One region of the Streptomyces sp. NPDC059679 genome, then DNA from elsewhere that is predicted to be linked to it. Evidence: predicted binding sites of a transcription regulator. Region 1 holds the regulator's gene; the other holds the start of a gene.
What was found. Region 1 encodes HrcA, which represses chaperone genes, less so after heat shock. Its sites were predicted from a motif close to TTNGCACTCNGNNNNNCNGAGTGCNAA; they were not measured.

Region 1 (11,476 bases):
CTCGGCGTCCGCCCCGAGGAACGGGTGGCGCTGGCCTGCTCCACGCGTATCGAGTGGATCCTGACCGACCTCGGGGTGCTCTGCGCGGGCGCGGCGACCACCACGGTCTACCCGAACACCAACGCCGAGGAGACGGCCTTCATCCTCTCCGACTCCGGCAGCCGGGTGCTGATCGCCGAGGACGGGGCGCAGCTGGCCAAGGCGCGGGAGCAGCGCGAGGAACTTCCCGACTTGGCCCATGTCGTGGTGATCAAGGCCGAGGACGCGATCCCCGCCGAGGGCGACCCCGAGGGCTGGGTGCTCTCGCTCGCCGAGCTGGAGAAGCGCGGCACGGCCCACCTCGACAACCACCCGGACGCGGTGCGCGAGTGCATGGACGCGCTCCGCGCCGACCAGCTGGCCACGCTCATCTACACCTCCGGTACCACCGGGCGCCCCAAGGGCGTACGTCTGGCGCATGACACCTGGTCGTACATGGCCATCGTGATCGGCAATCTCGACGGGATCCTCTTCGAGGACGATGTGCAGTATTTGTGGCTGCCGCTGTCGCATGTCTTCGGCAAGGTGCTGACGGCGGGGCAGGTGTACGTCGGCCACACGACGGCCGTGGACGGCCGGCAGGACAAGATCATCGAAAATCTGCCGGTGGTCAGGCCCACCTACATGTGCGCCGTGCCGCGGATCTTCGAGAAGGTCTACAACGGCGTGGCGCAGCGGGCCCGCGCGGGCGGCGGCGCCAAGTACAAGATCTTCCAGTGGGCGGCCGAGGTCGCCCGCGAGTACGCCAAGACCTCCCAGGACAACTTCCGCCGCACCGGCACGGCCTCCGTGCCCATGGGCCTCAAGGCCAAGCACGCCGTCGCCGACAAGCTGGTCTATGCCAAGCTGCGCGAGGCGTTCGGCGGGCGGCTGCGGGCCGCGGTGTCCGGCGCGGCCGCGCTCGCGCCCGACATCGGCTACTTCTTCGCCGGCGCCGGCATCAACATCCTGGAGGGCTACGGGCTCACCGAGACCAGCGGCCCCGGCTTCCTCAACCCCGTGGAGTACCGCACCGGCACGGTGGGCAAGGCGTTCGCGGGCCTGGAGGTGCGGGTGGCCGAGGACGGCGAGATCCTGATGCGCGGACCGTCGATCATGCAGGGCTACCACGGGCTGCCGGAGCTGACCGAGCAGGTGCTGGAGTCCGACGGCTGGTTCCACACCGGAGACATCGGCGAGCTTTCGCCGGACGGCTATCTCACCATCACCGACCGCAAGAAGGATCTGATCAAGACCTCGGGCGGGAAGTACGTCGCGCCGGCCGAGGTCGAGGGCCAGTTCAAGGCGGTGTGCCCGTTCGTCTCCAACATCCTGGTGCACGGCGCGGACCGCAACTACTGCACCGCGCTGATCTCCCTCGACGAGCCCACGATCATGGACTGGGCGCGGGAGCACGGCCTGGAGGGCAAGTCGTACGCCGAACTGGTGGCCACGGACGAGGTGCGGGAGCTGATCGACGGCTATGTGCGGCGGCTCAACGAGGGGCTGCAGCGCTGGCAGACGATCAAGAAGTTCCGGCTGCTGCCGCGCGACTTGGACGTCGAGCACGGTGAGCTCACGCCGAGCCTGAAGCTCAAGCGACCGGTGGTCGAGCGGGAATACAAGGACCTGCTGGAGGATATGTACGCGGGCACGAGGGAGAACTGAGCGGACGTATGTGGCGGGTATCCCGGGCCGGGGTGTCGGGCGGGGGTGTCGGGTGGGGCTGATGCGCCACCCGAGGCGTAACATCCGCACAGGTGCCGCAGCTCCGACACACTGTTCACCTGATTTTTCCCCTCATCGCGGCTCACTTGCGTAACTCGGCGCATATGAGGGCGGCATGTCTGCCACTCTGTCGGTGTCGGACTACGGCGTTAGGCCGGGACTGCTCAGGAGCCGCACAGTGGGGACGCCTTCTTCTGCCACACCTGCTTCTGTCACACCTGCTTCTGTCACATCTGATCCGGCGCCGGGGGCGGTGCCGGGCGTAGTGCCCCGCCCCCGGCCCGGATCCGGGCCGGGGCCGGCGCTCGTGGCCGTGCCCGGGGCCGTACCGGCCGCTCGGATCGCCGCCGCGCGCACCAGCCTGCCCGGCAATCCGCTGGCGGCCTCCGCCGCGCGCCGGTTCGCGCGCACGGCCCTGGCGGACTGGACCTCGCTCGACTTCCCCGCCGTCGGCCGGATTCCCGACCGGGTCGCGGACGAGGTCGTACTGCTGGTGAGCGAGTTGGTCACCAACGCCGTGGTGCACGCCGGGACGGCGGTCGAGGTGAGCTGTGCGCTGGACGTCTTAACCGGGGACGGCGAAGTGCCCTCCGTGGTCGTGGAGGTGACGGACCATCACCCCACCCGTTTCCTGCGCGGTGAGCCCCCCGACGAGGGCGAGGACCCGGTGTGCGCCGGGCACGGGCTGCGGCTGGTCGCCGAGCTCGCGGAATGCTGGGGCACGGCCTATCGCCGGGACAGCAAGACGGTGTGGTTCCAACTGCCCGTCACCGCGGTCGAGTCCGTCGCCCTTCCGGGGGAACCACTTTCAGACGGCTCATTGCCGACCGATCTGCCCACCGCCTCGGGCGACGGCCCCCTGAAGGACGGCTCCCTCAACGGCGCCTCCCTGAAGGGCGATCCGTCGAGTGGCGACACACTGAACGGCGACTCGCGCGGCGATGCGTACGCCGTCGAGCTCCTGGCCCCCGACCCCCGGCGCGTCGGCGGGCGCGACGCCGACGCCGACTGGATCCGCGAGGGCGCGCTGTCCTTCCTCGCCGAGGCGTCCGAGCTGCTGGTCGGACAGTTCGACGAGGACATGGTGACCTCGCTGGCCGCCCAGCTGCTCGTACCGCGGTTCGCCGACTGGAGCGCGGTGTGGCTCGACACGGAAGGCGGCCCGCCGCGGCTCGCCCAGGTGTGGCACGCGAGCGAGAGCCGGATCGAAACCCTCCGCCAGCTGCTCGAGAAGGAGCCGCCGGCCCTGCCCGCCACCGCACGCGGCCGGGCCGTGCCCTGGCAGTGGCCCAGCGACCCCTCCGCGTACGGGCCCGGCGGCGCGGCCCTGGCCTGCCGCCTGATCGCGGGCGGGCGCACCGTCGGCACGCTGCTGCTCGGCCGGGCCGGGCTGATGCGGGTGCCGGGCGAGGTGGCCGGACTGGTCGAGGACTTCGCCCGCCGGGTCGCGCTGGCGCTGGCCTCCGCCCGGCAGTACACGCGCCAGGAGACGATCAGCCGGGTGCTCCAGCGCGGCCTGCTGCCGTCCCGTATCGCGCGGATCCCGGGCGTGGAGTCGGCGGTGGTGTACGAGCCGACCGGCGGCACCTCGGCCGGGGGCGACTTCTACGACATCTTCCCCGCGGGGAACGGCCGTTGGGTCTTCGTCCTGGGCGACGTATGCGGCAACGGGCCGGAGGCGGCCGTGGTGACCGGGCTGGTACGGCCCTGGCTGCGGCTGCTGGCGCGCGAGGGGTACGACGTCGGGGCGGTGCTGGAACGACTCAACCGGATGCTCGGGGAGGAGGCCGTCGAGGCCGCCGTCGAGGGCGCGGCGGAGGCCGTGGCCGCGGGCGTGGGGTTGTCGGTGGGCGGTGGGGTGTCGCGGTTCCTGTCGCTGCTGTACGGGGAGCTGGTGCCGCTGGGCGAGGAGGGCAAGGACGGCATCCGCTGCACGCTCGCCAGCGCGGGACATCCGCTGCCCCTGGTCCTGCGGCCCGACGGGTCGGTGCGCACGGTCGCCGAGCCGCAGATCCTGCTGGGCGTCGTGGACGACGTCGCGTACCAGAGCGAGACCTTCGAGCTGGCGCCCGGGGAGACGCTGGTGTGCGTGACGGACGGGGTGACGGAGCACAGATCCGGCGCCCGGCAGTTCGACGACGGGGACGGGCTGGCGTCGCTGCTCGGCGACTGCGTGGGGCTGGACGCGAGCGATCTGGCGGAGCGGATCCGCCAGGCGGTGCACGCGTTCGCGGTCGAGCCGCCGGACGACGATCTGGCGATGCTGGTGCTGCGGGCGCGGTAGGAAGCGCTCCGGACGGCCACGCGGCGGAGCCGCGGAGCCGCGTACCGGGCGGCTCCCCGGCCTGACACCGGGGCTCCGCCCCCGCCAGGGGCCTGGGTCCGGCCCAGCCCCTGGCGGGGCGGGCCCCTGGACCGCGAGGCGTCCGGCCGCGGGCCTCCCGGCCGCGCGGCGTTCGGCGCGCTGCGCCGATGGCGGACAATGGGGGGCATGCCTTCCGTACTGCCCGATGGCGAGCCCATGCCCGAGGACGGCGCGCTGCCCGTGAGCGCCGTGGCCGGGGCAGCGAACCGGCCGCTCGGGTTCTATCTGCATGTGCCCTACTGCGCGACGCGCTGCGGCTACTGCGACTTCAACACCTACACCGCCACTGAGCTGCGCGGATCCGGCGGCGTGCTCGCCTCGCGCGACAACTACGCCGACATGGTCGTCGAGGAGGTCCGCCTCGCCCGCAAGGTGCTGGGGGACGACCCCCGTCCGGTCGAGACCGTATTCGTCGGGGGCGGCACCCCGACCCTGCTGGCGGCTGCCGACCTCGGGCGGATGCTCGGTGCCATCCGGGACGAGTTCGGGCTGGCGGAGGGGGCCGAGGTCACCACCGAGGCCAACCCGGAGTCGGTCGACCCGCGCTATCTGGAGCGGCTGCGGGCGGCCGGGTTCAACCGGGTGTCGTTCGGGATGCAGAGCGCCCGGCAGCACGTGCTGCGGGTACTGGACCGCACCCACACCCCGGGCCGCCCCGAGGCGTGCGTGGCCGAGGCGCGGGCGGCCGGATTCGACCATGTGAACCTGGACCTGATCTACGGCACGCCGGGGGAGCGCGACGAGGACTGGCGCGCCTCGCTGGAGGCCGCGCTGGGCGCCGGGCCCGACCATGTGTCGGCGTACGCGCTGATCGTCGAGGAGGGCACCCAGCTCGCCCGGCGGATCCGGCGCGGCGAGGTGCCGATGACCGACGACGATGTGCACGCCGATCGCTATCTCATCGCGGAGGAGATGCTGTCGGCGGCCGGGTTCCGCTGGTACGAGGTGTCGAACTGGGCCACGTCGGTCGCCGGCCGGTGCCGTCACAACGAGCTGTACTGGCGCGGAGCGGACTGGTGGGGCGCCGGCCCCGGCGCGCACAGCCATGTGGGCGGTGTGCGCTGGTGGAACGTGAAGCACCCCGGCGCCTACGCACAGGCCCTGAGCGAGGGCCGGTCCCCGGGGGCCGGCCGCGAGGTGCTGACCGACGAGGAGCGCCGGGTGGAGCGGATCCTGCTGGAGCTGCGGCTCGCGGAGGGCTGCCCGCTGGACCTGCTGGCCCCGGCGGGCGCCGCCGCGGCGTCCCGGGCCGTGGCGGACGGCCTGCTGGAGCAGGAGCCGTACGGCGCGGGCCGGGCGGTGCTCACCCTGCGAGGGCGGCTGCTGGCCGACGCGGTGGTGCGCGATCTGGTGGACTGACGCCTGATCCGAGGTGCCCGCCCGACCCGAGGCCCGGAGGACGACCCGGCGCGCCCGCCCGACCCGAGGCCCTGACCTGACGTCGGACGACCGACCCGGACCCCACAGGCCCACAGACCCACAGGCCCCCTACGGCCCGGCCGGGCCGCCCACGGTCACATGGTCGATCAGCTCCTCCACCCGCCCCAGCAGGGCCGGCTCCAGGTCCTTGTACGAGCGGACCGAGGACAGGATCCGCTGCCAGGCCGCCCCCGTGTTCTCGGGCCACCCCAGAGCCCGGCACACACCCGTCTTCCAGTCCTGGCCGCGCGGCACCGCCGGCCAGGCCGGAATGCCGACCGAGGAGGGCTTCACGGCCTCCCATACGTCGATATAGGGGTGTCCGACGATCAGTACGTGCTCGCCGGTGACCTCGGCCGCGATACGGGACTCCTTGGTGCCCGGGATCAGATGGTCGACCAGCACGCCGAGACGGGCGTCGGGGCCGGGGGAGAAGTCGCGGACGATCGCGGGCAGGTCGTCGATCCCCTCCAGGTACTCCACGACCACGCCCTCGATGCGCAGATCGTCCCCCCACACCCGCTCGACGAGCTCCGCGTCATGGCGCCCCTCCACATAGATGCGCCCCGCGCGGGCGACGCGCGCGCGGGCCTGGGGGAGGGCGAGGGAGCCGGAGGCCGTGCGGCGCGGGCCCGTGGGGGCGGCGGCGCGGGGGCGTACCAGGGTGACGACGCGACCCTCCAGAAGGAAGCCGCGCGGCTCCATGGGGAAGACCCGATGTTTACCGAAACGGTCCTCCAGAGTCACCGTGGGGCCCTGCGCGGTCTTCTCGCAGCGGATCACGGCGCCACAGAACCCGGTGGTGACCTCCTCGACGACCAGGTCGGGCTCGGCGGGCACCTCGGGCGCGGGCGCCTGGCGCTTCCAGGGCGGGGTCAGGTCCGGGTCGTACTGTCGCATCCGCATGACCCTAGCGCCGTGGCGGCGACCTCAGGAGGACACGCCGGAACGAGCCGTGAGTTCAGCGGCCGAAACGAGCCGCGAGTTCATCGCGCTGCGCCCGGACGAAACGGGCGTCCACGGCGGCGCCGTGCCCCGGGACGTACACCGCGTCCTCACCGCCGAGGGCGAGCAGCCGGTCCAGGGCGGCGGGCCACTGGCCTGGGATCGCGTCGGGGCCCGCCTGGGGCGGCCCCGACTCCTCGACCAGATCGCCGCAGAAGACCACCTCGGGCTCGCCCGGGGCCCGGCCGGGGACGAGGACGGCCAGGTCGTGGGCAGTGTGGCCGGGGCCCACGTTCGCCAGCAGGACGGGCCGGTCGCCCAGGTCCAGGGTGAGCTCGCCGCACACCAGATGGTGCGGGCGTACGAGATGGTCGGCGGCCCCGGCGGCGGCACCGGGGTCCAGGCCGTGGCGCACCGCGTCGTCGCGCAGCGCGTCCCGTTCGCGGCGCAGCAGCTCGTCGAGCCCGGCCGCCCCGTACACCTCGCAGCCCGCGAAGGCGGCGGTGCCGAAGACATGGTCGAAGTGGGGATGGGTGAGGGCGATGTGGGTGGGCCGGCGGCCGAAGAGCCGGGTGACCTCGCGCCGAACCCAGGCGCCCTCGGCCAGGTCGGCGCCGGTGTCGACGACCAGGACGCCGGTCCGGCCGGCGATCGCGCCGACGGTCGCGTCCCAGCCGGGCAGACGGCACCGGACGACGGACGGCGCGAGATCTTCCCAGCGCGCCTCTTCCCAACGGGTGTCCATACGGAGACGCTAGCTCCAGCGGTGGCAAAGCGGCGGCTCTTGCCCCGGCCACGGCACCCCGCCGTACACTGGCTGAGGGGTTCTGGCACTCGTGACCATTGAGTGCCAGGGGGAATACCTGATGAGACGGCTGGACTGGAGGTGCGCGCGGTGCTCAGCGAACGCAGACTCGAGGTACTGCGTGCGATCGTCCAGGACTATGTGGGCACGGAGGAGCCGGTCGGCTCCAAGGCGCTCACCGAGCGGCACCGGCTGGGCGTCTCCCCGGCCACGGTGCGCAACGACATGGCGGCCCTGGAGGACGAGGGCTATATCGCCCAGCCGCACACCAGCGCCGGGCGCATTCCCACGGACAAGGGCTACCGGCTGTTCGTCGACAGACTGGCCGGGGTGAAGCCCCTGTCCACGCCGGAGCGGCGGGCCATCCAGAACTTCCTGGACAGCGCCGTGGACCTGGACGACGTGGTGGGCCGTACGGTCCGGCTGCTCGCGCAGCTGACCCGGCAGGTGGCGGTGGTGCAGTACCCCTCGCTGACCCGCTCGACGGTCCGCCATGTGGAGCTGCTGGCCATGAGCCCGGCGCGGGTGATGCTGGTGCTGATCACCGACACCGGGCGGGTCGAGCAGCGCATGGTGGACTGTCCGGCGCCCGTGAGCGAGGAGTCGCTCGCGGACCTGCGGGCCAGGCTGAACAGCCGGGTCGTGGGCCGGCGGTTCGCGGATGTGCCGCAGCTGGTGCAGGATCTGCCCGAGTCCTTCGAGCAGGAGGACCGGGGTGCCGTCTCGACGGTCCTGGCCACCCTGCTGGAGACGCTGGTCGAAGAGACCGAGGAGCGGCTGATGATCGGCGGCACCGCCAATCTCACCCGCTTCGCGCATGATTTCCCCCTGACGATCCGGCCCGTGCTCGAAGCGCTTGAGGAGCAGGTCGTGCTGCTCAAGTTGCTGGGCGAGGCGAAGGACTCGGGCATGACCGTACGGATCGGTCATGAGAATGCTCACGAGGGCCTGAATTCCACTTCGGTCGTGGCAGTCGGCTACGGTTCGGGCGACGAGGCGGTCGCCAAACTCGGCGTGGTCGGACCGACCCGCATGGACTACCCCGGAACGATGGGAGCGGTACGCGCAGTGGCACGTTACGTCGGACAGATCCTGGCGGAGTCGTAAGTGGCGACGGACTACTACGCAGTCCTGGGCGTGCGGCGTGATGCCTCACAGGACGAGATCAAGAAGGCATTTCGCCGGCTCGCCCGTGAGCTGCATCCGGATGTGAATCCGGATCCCAAGACCCAAGAGCGGTTCAAGGAGATCAACGCCGCCTACGAGGTCTTGTCCGATCCTCAGAAGAAGCAGGTCTACGACCTGGGCGGAGACCCGTTGTCCGCCGCGGGCGGCGGGGGCGGCGCGGGCGGCTTCGGCGCCGGCTTCGGCAACTTCTCCGACATCATGGACGCCTTCTTCGGCACCGCGTCCCAGCGCGGCCCGCGGTCCAGGACCCGGCGCGGCCAGGACGCCATGATCCGCCTCGATATCGAGCTGACCGAGGCGGCCTTCGGGACCACCAAGGACATCCAGGTCGACACCGCGGTCGTCTGTACGACGTGCAGCGGCGAGGGTGCGGCGCCCGGCACCACGGCGCAGACCTGTGACATGTGCCGCGGCCGGGGCGAGGTGTCCCAGGTGACGCGGTCCTTCCTCGGCCAGGTCATGACCTCCCGGCCGTGCCCGCAGTGCCAGGGCTTCGGCACCGTGGTGCCGACCCCGTGCCCGGAGTGCGCGGGCGACGGGCGGATCCGCTCGCGCCGGACGCTGACCGTCAAGATCCCGGCCGGTGTGGACAACGGCACCCGGATCCAGCTCGCCGGCGAGGGCGAGGTCGGCCCGGGCGGCGGCCCGGCGGGCGATCTGTACGTGGAGATCCACGAACTGCCGCATCCGGTCTTCCAGCGCCGGGGCGACGATCTGCACTGCACGGTGACCATCCCGATGACGGCGGCGTCCCTGGGCACGAAGGTGCCCCTGGACACGCTCGACGGCCGGGAGGACGTCGACATCCGGCCCGGCACCCAGTCCGGCCAGTCGATCCCGCTCCACCAGCGCGGCGTCACCCACCTGCGTGGCGGCGGCCGAGGCGACCTGATCGTCCACGTCGAGGTGCAGACCCCGTCCAAGCTCGACCCGGAGCAGGAGGAGCTGCTGCGGCGGCTGGCCAAGCTGCGGGGCGAGGAGCGGCCGACGGGCGAATTCAAGCCAGGGCAGCAGGGGTTGTTCTCGCGCTTGAAGGATGCGTTCAACGGACGGTAGGCGCCCCCGGCCGGGGGTCCGGGGGTTGCCCCCCGGGGGAATGCAGTAAGCCAGGGCAGCAGGGGTTGTTCTCGCGTTTGAAGGATGCGTTCAACGGACGGTAGGCGCCCCCGCGGGCCTGAGGCGGCCCTGAGCGGCACCGAGCCGAGTACGGATTCACGCGGAGGACATGACACGATGTCGCCATGTCCTCCGCGTTGACCGATCTCTTTCGGTACCCGATCGTGCAGGCCCCGATGGCGGGTGGGGCCTCCTGCCCGCAGTTGGCCGCCACCGTCTCCGAGGCTGGTGGCCTCGGGTTCCTCGCCGCCGGCTACAAGACGCCGGAGGCGATGTACGAGGAGATCAAGCAGCTGCGGGGGCAGACCGCCCGGCCCTTCGGCGTGAACCTGTTCATGCCACACGCGCTCACCGCCGACCCCGCCGCCGTGGAGGTCTACCGGGAGCAGCTGGCCGGGGAGGCGGCCTGGTACGACACCCCGCTGGGCGACCCCGACGCGGGCTCCGACGACGCGTACGACGCCAAGCTGGCGATACTCCTCGACGACCCGGTCCCGGTCGTCTCGTTCACCTTCGGCTGCCCCGCCCGCGCCGTGCTCGACGCCTTCGGGAAGGTCGGGACGCGGACGGTGGTGACCGTGACCTCGCCCGCCGAGGCGCAGGCCGCCCAGTGGGCGGGCGCCGACGCCGTATGCGTGCAGGGTGTCGAGGCGGGCGGCCACCAGGGCACCCACCGCGACGACCCGCGCGCCGACGGGACGGGCGCCGGGCTCGGCCTGCTGTCGCTGCTCGCGCTGGTCCGGGAGATCGTGCAGATTCCGGTCATCGCGGCGGGCGGGCTGATGCGCGGCTCGCAGATCGCCGGGGTGCTGGCGGCGGGCGCGGTCGCGGCCCAGCTGGGGACCGCGTTCCTGGTCTGCCCCGAGTCGGGGGCCAACGCCCTGCACAAGCGGGCCATGACCGACCCGGTCTTCGGCCGTACGGAGCTGACCCGCGCCTTCTCCGGGCGCCCCGCGCGCGGGCTGGTCAACCGCTTCATGCGCGAGCACGGCCGGTACGCCCCGGCCGCCTACCCCCAGGTGCACCACCTCACCTCGGGGCTGCGGAAGGCGGCGGCGAAGGCCGGCGATCCGCAGGGCATGGCGCTGTGGGCGGGGCAGGGGCACCGGCTGGCCCGGGAGCTGCCCGCCGCGCGGCTGGTGGAGGTGCTGGCGGCCGAACTGGACGCGGCACGTGAGGGTTTGGGCGTTACGTGGGACAGAGGGGCGGTGTCGTGACCGCCCCTGTCTTCCTGGCCGACTCCCTCGCGGGGGCGGCCGTAGGGGCGCGGCTGGCGCTCGAGGGACCGGAGGGGCGGCATGCCGTGTCGGTGCGCCGGCTGCGCGTGGGCGAGCCGGTGGTGCTGACGGACGGGGCCGGTACGGGCGCCTTCGGCGCCGTGGCGGCCGTCGAGGGCAAGGACCGGCTGCTGGTCGAGGTGGCCGAGGTACGCCATGAGGTGCCGCCGAGCCCGCGGATCACCGTCGTCCAGGCGCTGCCGAAGGGGGACCGCGGCGAACTGGCAGTGGAGACCATGACGGAGACCGGCGTGGACGCCATCGTGCCCTGGACGGCGGCGCGTTGTGTGACCCAGTGGAAGGGCGACCGCGGCCTGAAGGCGCTGGGAAAGTGGCGCGCGACGGCCCGGGAGGCGGGCAAGCAGTCGCGCCGGCTCCTCTTTCCCGAGGTGATGGACGCGATGACAACCCGCCAGGTTGCTCGGCTTCTGGCCGAATCCGACTTCGCGGCCGTGCTGCACGAGGAGGGCGCCGAGCCGCTTGCGACCGCGCCGCTGCCCGCCGAGGGCAGCGTCGTGCTGGTGGTCGGCCCTGAAGGGGGCGTATCGCCCGAGGAGTTGGCGGCCTTCGCCGAGGCGGGGGCGCGTCCGTACCGCCTGGGCCCGACCGTGCTGC
Region 2 (11,476 bases), on a different contig from region 1:
CGAGCTGGGGGTGACCGGCGAACTGCACATCAAGGACGACTCCGGGAACCCGACGCACTCCTTCAAGGACCGCGTGGTCGCCCAGGCCGTCGAGGCCGCCCGCGCCTTCGGCTTCACCACCCTCTCCTGCTCCTCCACCGGAAACCTCGCGGGCGCGGTCGGCGCCGCGGCCGCCCGGGCGGGCCTGCGCTCCTGCACCTTCATCCCGCACGACCTGGAGCAGGGCAAGGTCGTCATGGCCGCCATCTACGGCGGCGACCTGGTCGCCATCGAGGGCACGTACGACGACGTCAACCGCTTCTGCAGCGAGCTGATCGGCGACCCGGCGGGCGAGGGCTGGGGCTTCGTCAACGTGAACCTCCGCCCGTACTACGCGGAGGGGTCCAAGACCCTCGCGTACGAGATCTGCGAACAGCTCGGCTGGCGGCTGCCGGACCAACTGGTCATCCCGATCGCGTCCGGCTCGCAGCTCACAAAGATCGACAAGGGGCTGAAGGAGCTCATCGCGCTCGGCCTCGTCGAGGACAAGCCGTACAAGATCTTCGGAGCCCAGGCCGAGGGCTGCTCCCCGGTCTCCACCGCCTTCAAGGCCGGCCATGACGTGGTGCGGCCGCAGAAGCCGAACACCATCGCCAAGTCGCTGGCCATCGGCAACCCGGCGGACGGGCCGTATGTGCTGGACATCGCGCGCCGCACGGGCGGGGCGGTGGAGGACGTGAACGACGAGCAGGTCGTCGACGCGATCAAGCTGCTGGCCCGTACGGAGGGGATCTTCGCGGAGACCGCGGGCGGGGTGACCCTGGGCGTGGCGAAGAAGCTGCTCGAGAACGGGGTGCTTGACCCCACCCTCACCACCGTCGTGCTCAACACCGGAGACGGCCTCAAAACGCTTGACGCGGTCGCCCCGACGACTGGGCCCACGGCGGTGATCCGCCCGAGTCTCGACGCGTTCCGCGAGGCTGGTCTGGGCTGAATCGGCTCGGCGCATAGCTCGGCTCTTACCAGCTGGCTTGAATTCGCCCCTCGAATTCGCCCTCGCTTCCCGCAGCACTTCCCACAGAAGGTGAAACCCGCATGAGCGTCAATGTCCGGATCCCCACCATCCTCCGCACCTACACCGGCGGGCAGGCCGAGGTCAGCGCCGAGGGGACGACCCTTGCCGAGGTTCTGACGGACCTGGACCGCAACCACCAGGGCATCGCGGCCCGCGTTCTGGACGACACCGGCAAGCTGCGCCGTTTCGTGAATGTCTACGTCAATGACGACGATGTGCGCTTCGCGGAGGGCCTGGAGACGGCGACCCCGGACGGCGCCGGAGTCTCGATCATTCCGGCGGTCGCGGGCGGCTGCTGAGCCGGTCCTGACCCCGCCCTGACCGCGGCTTAAACGGAATACATGACCCCGGGTTAAACGGAATCGCCCCGTCCTGATAGAAACGGACGGGGCGATTCCGTGTCTTGAATCGCGATACAGTTGAAGGGATCCCCCTAGTGTCGGCGCCGCGTCGGCCGCATATGAGAACTCGTCAACTTGTGCGTGAAGTGTGCGCGTGAATTGCCGGGTTAATCCCTTATGTCCGACCCGGCTTGCCCCGGATTCACGGGAATTTGCCACTTATTACCGTTCGACCGTCGCCAGAATTCTCGTCCGATTGACCTGTTGCACAGGGCAGTTGGACAGATACATTCAGCGGCGGTCGACGCGTTCCGGCGCACACCCCCCTCGACTCGGGGGGTGAGGTCTGACCCGGGTCCGCGGAGTGCGGTCCTGCGCAAGGGCCAGCAATAGGGGAGTTAGGAATGGCTCAGGGCACCGTCAAGTGGTTCAACGCGGAGAAGGGGTACGGCTTCATCGCGGTCGACGGTGGTGCGGACGTGTTCGTCCACTACAGCGCGATCCAGATGGACGGCTACCGCACCCTCGAGGAAGGCCAGCGGGTCGAGTTCGAGATCTCGCAGGGTCAGAAGGGGCCGCAGGCGGACATGGTCCGCGTGGCTGTTGGCTGAAGCGCGCCGACGCGAGGCAGCTGACTGGACTGTTCAGAGGGCCCGTACCCGCAGGGGTAGCGGGCCCTTTGACGTGTCCGCAGACGATCACCATGACCGGCTCATCCCACCACTGTGACCAGCAAGTTCTTCCTGGTAGCCCTTTGGGCGCTTGCACTCTAAGGGGTCGAGTGCTAATCATTGGCGTTAGCACTCTGAGCATGAGAGTGACAGAAGGATCGGGTCGGTGAGGTCCGTCGGACCGTGCGGGGCAAGGAACCGCACGGCAGACAGACCGTCCGTCGCGGGCGCCAGGCGCGGTCCGGAGCAATCCACCCCGTCTTGGGAGGACCACTTCACATGGCCAAGATCATCGCGTTCGACGAGGAGGCGCGGCGCGGCCTCGAGCGCGGGATGAACCAGCTCGCCGACGCCGTCAAGGTCACCCTCGGCCCCAAGGGTCGCAACGTCGTCCTCGAGAAGAAGTGGGGCGCCCCCACGATCACCAACGATGGTGTGTCCATCGCCAAGGAGATCGAGCTCGAGGACGCGTACGAGAAGATCGGCGCCGAGCTGGTCAAGGAGGTCGCGAAGAAGACGGACGACGTCGCCGGTGACGGCACGACGACCGCGACCGTCCTCGCCCAGGCGCTGGTCAAGGAGGGCCTGCGGAACGTTGCCGCGGGCGCCAACCCGATGGCCCTCAAGCGCGGCATCGAGAAGGCCGTCGAGGCCGTCTCCGCCCAGCTGCTCGAGCAGGCCAAGGACGTGGAGACCAAGGAGCAGATCGCCTCCACCGCCTCCATCTCCGCCGCCGACACCCAGATCGGCGAGCTCATCGCCGAGGCGATGGACAAGGTCGGCAAGGAAGGCGTCATCACCGTCGAGGAGTCGCAGACCTTCGGGCTCGAGCTCGAGCTCACCGAGGGCATGCGCTTCGACAAGGGTTACATCTCCCCGTACTTCGCCACCGACATGGAGCGTATGGAGGCGTCGCTCGACGACCCGTACATCCTGATCGTCAACTCGAAGATCAGCAGTGTGAAGGACCTCCTCCCGCTGCTGGAGAAGGTCATGCAGTCGGGCAAGCCGCTGCTGATCATCGCCGAGGACATCGAGGGCGAGGCCCTGGCGACCCTGGTCGTCAACAAGATCCGTGGCACCTTCAAGTCCGTCGCCGTCAAGGCCCCGGGCTTCGGTGACCGCCGCAAGGCCATGCTCGGCGACATCGCCATCCTCACCGGTGGCACCGTCATCTCCGAGGAGGTCGGCCTCAAGCTGGAGAACGCGGGCGTCGACCTGCTCGGCCGCGCCCGCAAGGTGACCGTCACCAAGGACGAGACCACCATCGTGGACGGCGCCGGCGACACCGATCAGGTGCAGGGCCGCGTCAACCAGATCCGCGCCGAGATCGAGTCCTCGGACTCGGACTACGACCGCGAGAAGCTCCAGGAGCGCCTGGCGAAGCTGGCCGGCGGCGTGGCCGTCATCAAGGCCGGTGCCGCCACCGAGGTCGAGCTCAAGGAGCGCAAGCACCGCATCGAGGACGCGGTGCGCAACGCCAAGGCCGCCGTCGAGGAGGGCATCGTCGCCGGTGGTGGCGTGGCCCTGCTGCAGACCGTCTCGGTCTTCGACAAGCTGGAGCTGGACGGCGACGAGGCCACCGGCGCCCAGGCCGTGCGCCTGGCGCTCGAGGCCCCGCTGAAGCAGATCGCGGTCAACGCCGGCCTCGAGGGCGGCGTCGTGGTGGAGAAGGTGCGCAACCTGACCCCGGGCCACGGCCTGAACGCCGCGACCGGCGAGTACGTCGACCTGATCGCCGAGGGCATCATCGACCCGGCCAAGGTCACGCGCTCCGCGCTGCAGAACGCCGCGTCGATCGCCGCGCTGTTCCTGACCACCGAGGCCGTCATCGCCGACAAGCCGGAGAAGGCCGCCGCGGCGGGCGCTCCGGGCGGCATGCCGGGCGGTGACATGGACTTCTGATCGGCGACTTCACGTCGATTGGCTGTCCGCCCGGAACATCGGGTACGTCGGGGCGGCACCCTCTTCCAGGGTGCCGCCCCGACGGCGTTTGCTGTATGCAGCTTTTACGCCTGCGCGGCCTCCAGGGCCGCGCGCAGATGGCCGTCCGACTCGCTCAGCAGCCGGGTGGCGGTGGGGGCGTCGACCCCGCCGAGGATGGCCAGGATGGCGTGCTTGGTCTCCCCGTCGCTGGCGGCCAGCGCGGCCTCGATCTGCGGATCGGGGGCGCCGGTGGCCAGGGAGACGATACGGCGCGAACGCGCGCGCAGCTTCTCGTTCGAGGCGCGCACATCGACCATCAGGTTTCCGTAGGTCTTGCCCAGCCGGATCATGGTGATGGTCGAGACCATGTTGAGCACGAGCTTCTGGGCCGTGCCCGCCTTCAGCCGGGTGGAGCCGGTCAGCAGCTCAGGACCGACCACGACCTCGATACCGTGCTCGGCCGCCGCCGCGAGCGCCGAGCCCGCGTTGCACGACAGCCCGACGGTGAGCGCCCCGAGCCTGCGCGCGTGCTCGACCGCGCCGACCGCGTACGGGGTGCGGCCGGAGGCGGAGATGCCGACGACGGTGTCGTCGGCGCCGACGCCCAGCGCGTCGAGGTCGGCGGCGGCCAGCTCCTTGCTGTCCTCGGCGCCCTCGATGGAGGTCACCATGGCGGCGGGGCCGCCCGCGATCAGCCCGACGACCCGGTCCGGGTCCGTGTTGAAGGTGGGCGGGCACTCGCTGGCGTCGAGCACGCCGAGCCGCCCGGCGGTGCCCGCGCCCGCGTAGATCAGCCGGCCGCCGCGGGCCATGCGCTCGGCGATGTCGTCGATCGCGGCGGCGATCCGCGGGAGCTGGGTGGCGACGGCCGCGGGCACGGCCGCGTCCTCGCCGTTCATGATGCGGGCGATCTCGATGGTCTCCAGCCGGTCGATCTCGGCGAGCTCGGGGCGGAACGCCTCGGTGGTGAGCGTGTCCAGCTGGGCGCGCAGCTGTTCCTGTTCAGCGGCGGAAGTCATGACGAAGCGGCTCTTTCCGGTACGGGGGTGGTGACGGGGCCCGCCGGTATGGGGCCCCGTCGATACGGGGGGTGTCCCGACTCGGTCGACGCTCGGTCAGCGGGGGCCGGGCCGGGGGTCATGCCGGTGGGCGAGCGCTTCGTACGAGGCCGCCAGCGCGGGCGCGGCCGCCTCGTACGTACGCTGCGCCACACCTATGAAGAGGCAGTCCACGACGAGAAGTTGACTCGTGCGGCTGGACATCGCGGCCGGGCGCAGCTCGCTCTCGCGGGCGGTGGACGTGGTGAGCACGAAATCCGCGTACTGCGCGACCTCACCGTCGGGGCGGCCGGTGATCGCGACGGTGGTGGCTCCGTGTTCGAAGGCGACGCGCAGGGGCTCGATGACGTCGGTGGTACGGCCCGAATGGGTGATCGCGAGGGCGACGTCGCCGGAGTGCAGCTGCACGGCGTTGGTGACCGCGAGGTGCGGGTCGGCGTGGGCATGCGCTATCAGTCCGATGCGCAGCAGCTTCTGGACCAGGTCCTGGCCGACCAGGCTGGAGGCGCCGACGCCGTAGACATCGATCCGGCGGGCGGTGGAGAGCGCGGTGACGGCCGCTTCGAGCTGGCTGGTGTCAAGACCGGCGGCGGTGTCGGCCAGGCACTGCTGCTCTTCCTGGGCGAGCTTGGTGACGACGTCGGCGATGGGGTCGTCCACGGCGATGTCCGCCGTGACGGCCGGGGCGCGGCCGGCCGCCTGCTGCGCGGCGAGCGCGGCGAGCGCGAGGCGCAGATCGCGGTAGCCGGGGTAGCCGAGCAGCCGCGAGGTGCGGACGACGGTGGCCTCGCTGGTGCCGGTGCGCTCGGCGAGCCCGGTGACGGTGAGCGCGGCACAACCGGCCGGATCCCCCGCCACGGCCTCGGCGACGCGCTGCATCGAGCGGGTCATGGAGGGCGCGAGGGTGCGGACCTTGGCCGCGAGGGCGGCGGGGGCGGGTGGAGTGGCTTCGGGCACGGTGAAAGTTTCCTTCAGCTTGCTACTCACCTGTGAAAGATATTTTCAGCGCTCGGGGGACGTCAAGGGGGTCGTCAAGAGGGGCCGTCAAGGGGCCCCGCGCTGCCGTCGTGCGCGCTGACCGACGGGCGCCAGTTGTGCTCAAAGGTGACAATGGGTCTCATGAAGCTCGAACAGGCACTGCACGCGGCACGGGCACTGGTGCTCGCCGATCTCGCGGCGGGAGAAGTGGCCCAGGCGGATATCGTCTCGCTCGTCGAGGACTCCATCGCACACCGCAGATGGTGGGTCGAGCAGTGGCCTGAGGGCGCCGCGTACTTGGCCGGGCTGGTGGCCCAGGATGTACAGGACGCCCTGCTCGAACGGTACGGCCGCTGGCCGCTGTGCCCGGTGTGCACGGAGGGCGGCGATCCCCACGCGCTGGACGTGGAGCCGGAGTTGGGGCCGGATCCGCACTGGGTGTGCGGCAAGACGGCGGTGGCGGTGGCGCGGGTGGGGGCGCTCGGGACCGTATGACGGTCGCGGTGCGGGCGGTCATTCGCGCGGGCCGCGCATCAGGGTCGCCGTCGCGGTCGCGGCGGCGATCAGCCCCACGGCGACCCAGAGCGCGTGCTGAGCCGCATCCGCCGCGGCCCCCGGCCCGGCGGGCGACGCCAGGCCATGGAAGAAGGCGGTGCCGAGCAGGGCGATGCCGAGCGTGGCGCCGAGCTGCTGGACCGCGTTGAGTAGCCCGGCGGCGGACCCGGTCTCATGTGGCCGCACCCGGGAGAGCGCGGCGGTGAAGAACGGGACCGTGAACAGCCCGAGCCCGACGCCGCTGACCGCCAGCGCCCCGAGCAGTGGCCACGGCCAACCGGTGGGCCGGACGCCGGGGTAGACCGCGATGGCGGACAGCGTCCCGGCCAGCAGGGCGGCGAGCCCGGCGAACATCACCCGCGACCCGTGGCGCGGCACCAGATACGCGCCCGCCACCCACGCCGAGAGCGCGAGCCCGCCGGACCAGGGCAGCAGGGTCAGCCCGGCGGTGAGCACGTCGCGGCCGAGGCCGAGTTGCGCATGCGCCACCACGACCAGCATCAGGCCGTTCATCACCGCGAAGAACAGCGTCGAGGTCACCAGGGCGGCGGGGAAGCCACGGTTGTGGAACAGGCTCGGCTCGACCAGCGGGCTGCGCCCCCGCCGGGCGCTGAGGCGCTGCTGGCGGGCGAACACCATCAGCACGACGACGCCCGAGGCCATCGCGCCCCAGCGCCACAGCGGCCGGCCGGCCATATCGCCCTCGATGAGCGGATGGACGAGCAGCCCGGTCCCGAGCACCGCCAGCCCGGTGCCGGGCAGGTCCAACCGTACGGGCCGGGCGGCCCGGTCCTCGAGCAGCAGCCGGGCGGCGGCCAGTACGGCGGCGGCGAGGGGCAGATTGACCAGGAACACCGCCCGCCAGGAGGAGCCGAAGAGGTCGGCATGGGTGAGCACGGCCCCGAGCGCCGGGCCGCATACCGCGGACAGCCCCACCACCGGTCCGTTCCAGCCCAGCGCTTTGGCCAGCTCATGGCCGTCAAACATGGTGCGGATCAGCCCGATGGTCTGCGGGATGATCAGCGCGGCGGCGGCGCCTTGCACCGCCCGCGCCGAGATCAGCACTCCGGCGGAGGTGGCCGCCGCACAGCTCAGCGAGGCCAGCGCGAAGCCCGCCACCCCCACCACGAACACCCGCCGCCGCCCGGCCACGTCCCCCAGCCGGCCGCCGGTGACCAGCAGCAGCGCGAAGGGGAGGGTGTACGCGGCGCCGAACCACTGGATATCGGACTCGGCGCCGCCGAGGTCGGCGCGCATCACCGGGGCGGCGACCTGCACGATCGTGGAGTCCAGTACGTTCATCGCCTCGGCGGCCATCAGGACAGCCAGCGCGGCCCACCGCCACCGATAGGCCTTCGCCGCCACTTCTGTCACTTCTGTTGCCGCTCTTGTCTCTGCTGGCATCCGCCCTCTGCCTTTCTCGCTTCTCGCTTGTCGCTTTCTCGGCCTAGCCTGGGCAGACGGAGAGGGAAGGTTCCAACCAGCGGGCAGAGTTGAAGGATTTCTTCCATGGCGGACGGCTCGGTGAGGGATACGTACACGCTTGATGAGGTCGACCGCGGCCTGATCCATGCCCTGCACCTCGACGGCCGGGCGCCGTTCAGCCGGATCGCGGCGGTGCTGGGCGTATCGACGCAGACTGTGGCCCGCCGCTACCGGCGGCTGCGGATTGAGGCGGGACTGCGCGTGGTCGGGCTCCCGGACCCGCATCGGGCCGGGCAAGCCCAGTGGCTGGTCCGTATCGCCGCCACCCCGGCCGACGCGCAGACGCTCGCCCGCTCCCTGGCCCGGCGCCCCGACACCTCATGGGTCAAGCTGGCCTCCGGGGGTGCGGAGATCGTCACCGTCGTCCACGCGCCGCGCGGCGCGGACGCCTCGCGCTCAATGCTGCTCCGCGATATCCCGCGGACCGCCGGAATCACCGCGGTCTCCGCCCACTTGCTGCTCCATACCTATCTGGGCGGCCCCACGGCATGGCGCGGCCACCTGGGCGCGCTCTCCGACGAGCAGCAGCGACGGCTCGTACCGCCGACCGCCCCGCCGCCCGAGGCCGACCCGTCCCCGGCATCGCCCCCGACCTCGCCCTTGGCCCAGGCCGACCGGGCGCTGACCGAGGCCGACCGGGCGCTGCTTGACGCCCTGCGCCAGGACGGCCGTACCGGCCATGCCGACCTCGCCGCCGCCACCGGCTGGTCGCCGGCCACGGTCGCGCGGCGGCTCGCCGGCCTCCGGGAGCGCGGCACGCTCTTCTTCGACGTCGAGATCGACGACGCGCTGTTGGGCATCACCACCCAGGCGCTGCTGTGGATGGCCGTCGCCCCGGCCCGCCTCGACGAGATCGCGACCGCCCTCGCCCGCCACGCCGAACTCGCCGTCGTCGCCGCCACAACCGGCCCCACCAACCTGGTCGCCCACGCCCTGTGCCCCGACCCGGCCGCCCTCCACCACTACCTCACCCGCCGCCTCGGCTCTCTGGAGGCCATCCGCACCCTGGAGACGGCGCCCGTCCTGCACACCCTCAAGGCGGCCGGTCCGCCCCGAACCCCCCTCAGGCCGCCCAGGCCCTGAACACGAGGGCAACCGCTCCTGCCAGTGCTGCTGGACATCCATGGGAACCCTGGGAGGGGACAGGCAGGACGTACTGGCGGTCGTCACGCTGGTGGTCACGGCCGGGCCGGCGTGCGGGCGCCCCGGCCTCGGCCCGTGGGCGCCGCTCAGTCCGTCTGCCGAAGGCCGTCGCGCCGGGCTTCGCTCTGAAGCTCCTGTTTCGCGGCCTCCAAGCCGACGATCACGCGCGACGCGCCCTGGGCACGATGCTGCCGCGCGGCGAGCGCCGTCGTCCCGACGGCCGCCGCCGCGAGGGCCGCGCCCGTCCAGGCCACGGCCGGATAGCCCCAGCCCGCGTCGATGACGAGCCCGCCGAGCCAGGGGCCGAGCGTGTTGCCGATGTTGAAGGCGGAGGTCGTGGTCGCGCCCGCGAGGGTCGGGGCCGCGTTCGCGACATTGAACATCCGGGCGTTGAGCGCGGGCCCGGTGAAGAAGGCCGTCACGCCGAGTAGCAGTGCCAAGGTGACGGCGGCGACCGCGTGGTGCGCGGTCAGCCCCAGGACGGTCAGCACGATGGTCGAGGCCGTGATGCCGCCGTAGAGCGTGCCGAAGAGATGGGCGTCCGCGACCCGCCCGCCGATCGCCGTCCCCACGATCGCCCCGACGCCGAACAGCGCGAGCACGGTCGGCACCCAGCTCTCGTCCATCCCGGCCACATCCGTCAGCAGCGGCGCGAGATACGAGAACAGACAGAAGACCGCGCCGCCGCTGAGCGCGGTGGTGACCAGCGCGAGCCACACCTGCCGGTCGCGGTAGATGGACAGTTCGGCACGGAGCCTCGGCCGGTCCGCTCCCGTCGGCGCCTCCGTACGCGGCACCAGCCCGATCACGCCCACAAGCCCGACCGCCGACAGCGCCGCCACCGCCCAGAAGGCCGCCCGCCACCCGGCGTGCTGCCCGAGGAACGCCCCCGCGGGCACGCCCCCGACGTTCGCGACGCTCAACCCGCCGAGCATCACCGCCATCGCCCGCGCCCGCGCGTTCACCGGCACCAGCGACACGGCCACCGCGGCCCCCACCGCCCAGAACCCCGCACACGCCAGCGCGCTGACCACCCGGGACGCGAACAGCACCTCGTACGAAGGCGCCACCGCCCCCGCGACCTGCCCCAGCCCGAACGTGGCCAGCAGCGCGATCAGCGTCGTCCGGCGCGGCAGCCGCAGCGTGGCGGCGGCCAGCAGCGGCGCACCGACCACCATCCCGATCGCGAAGGCGGAGATCAGCAGCCCGGCGGTCGGGATCGAGACGTCCATGTCGTCGGCGACGGGTTGCAGCAGCCCGGAGAGCATGAACTCCGACGTCCCGAGGGCGAAGACGGACAGGCCGAGGACATGGACGGCGACGGGCATGCGGACGCGAGCGCGGTCAAGGGGGGACACTCAAGAGTCAACTCCCCCCCTGGATTTTGGTATTCCGCATCCAATTCCGCCCGCACACGTGTCGCGATGCGCGAACTCCGCTCGCACTCCGCTCGCACACCGCTCGTACACCGCGCGTCAGAGGCGGGTGCTTGACTCCTCGTATCGATCCGAAGACCACTCTGACAGCCCTGCGCGACTTCTGCGCGGAACATCTCGGCGCCGACCTCGCCGACCGCGTCGTCGGCCTGGCCCGGCCCGGTTTCTCGCTCACCGAGGCCACCCCCGGCCAGGCCGCGGGGCACAGCCGTTTCGGCGGCGAAGCCATGCCGGAGCCCGGCACCCCCTGGCCGGTGTGCGAGGATCTCCCGCTCAGCCTGCTCGCCGTCCTCGACACCGACGCCCTGGCCCCCTGGCTCGGCGACCTCCTCCCACCCGGCACCGGCCTGCTCAACTTCTTCCGTCTCGACAAAGAATCCGAGCAGAGCGACCCCACGGCCTGGAAGGTGGCGGCGGGCTTCGGCCCAGAGGGCCCGGAGGCGGGGAGGGCCATCGCGGCCCGTTCCAGCCACGCCGTCGAAACCGAACCACCCGCACGATCCAGTGTCTTCGCCCCCGTCCCGTGGGCGGCGGAGCCCGGCTTCGCCCTCCCCGACACCTGGGACACGGCCTGGGACACGCTCGACCTGGGGTACGCGGGGAGCGACTATGACGCCGTCGAGGCGTTCAAGGACGCGATCCGCACCGAGTGGTCGCCCCCGGGCATGCTGTACTGCGAGGACATGGCCTTCGGCCGGCCGGTCTTCCCCACGGGAAGCTCATCGGTGATGTTGAACGGCGACGATTCGAACCGTTACCACCACCTGCTCCAGCTCTCCGACCGGCACGAGTGGCACCTCGACGGGGAAGGCGGCTGGATGCACTGGTC

Region 2: groL (chaperonin GroEL) is a predicted target of HrcA. The motif match lies at 2,157-2,183, and genes of this name have one in related genera.

What each region holds. Positions count from the first base shown of each region.
Region 1 covers NZ_JBHWES010000002.1:75,597-87,072, reverse strand. The annotation lists gene ACFV2X_RS02980 (AMP-dependent synthetase/ligase) at 1-1,686, shown strand, start outside; gene ACFV2X_RS02975 (SpoIIE family protein phosphatase) at 2,054-4,030, shown strand; gene hemW (radical SAM family heme chaperone HemW) at 4,229-5,470, shown strand; gene ACFV2X_RS02965 (DUF3097 domain-containing protein) at 5,600-6,430, opposite strand; gene ACFV2X_RS02960 (MBL fold metallo-hydrolase) at 6,492-7,220, opposite strand; gene hrcA (heat-inducible transcriptional repressor HrcA) at 7,371-8,387, shown strand; gene dnaJ (molecular chaperone DnaJ) at 8,388-9,524, shown strand; gene ACFV2X_RS02945 (nitronate monooxygenase) at 9,710-10,801, shown strand; gene ACFV2X_RS02940 (16S rRNA (uracil(1498)-N(3))-methyltransferase) at 10,798-11,476, shown strand, end outside.
Region 2 covers NZ_JBHWES010000016.1:106,382-117,857, forward strand. The annotation lists gene thrC (threonine synthase) at 1-973, shown strand, start outside; gene ACFV2X_RS19455 (MoaD/ThiS family protein) at 1,075-1,353, shown strand; gene ACFV2X_RS19460 (cold-shock protein) at 1,800-2,006, shown strand; gene groL (chaperonin GroEL) at 2,346-3,971, shown strand; gene murQ (N-acetylmuramic acid 6-phosphate etherase) at 4,076-5,011, opposite strand; gene ACFV2X_RS19475 (MurR/RpiR family transcriptional regulator) at 5,108-6,037, opposite strand; gene ACFV2X_RS19480 (hypothetical protein) at 6,161-6,523, shown strand; gene ACFV2X_RS19485 (MFS transporter) at 6,542-7,948, opposite strand; gene ACFV2X_RS19490 (Lrp/AsnC family transcriptional regulator) at 8,093-9,151, shown strand; gene ACFV2X_RS19495 (Cmx/CmrA family chloramphenicol efflux MFS transporter) at 9,298-10,539, opposite strand; gene ACFV2X_RS19500 (DUF1963 domain-containing protein) at 10,701-11,476, shown strand, end outside.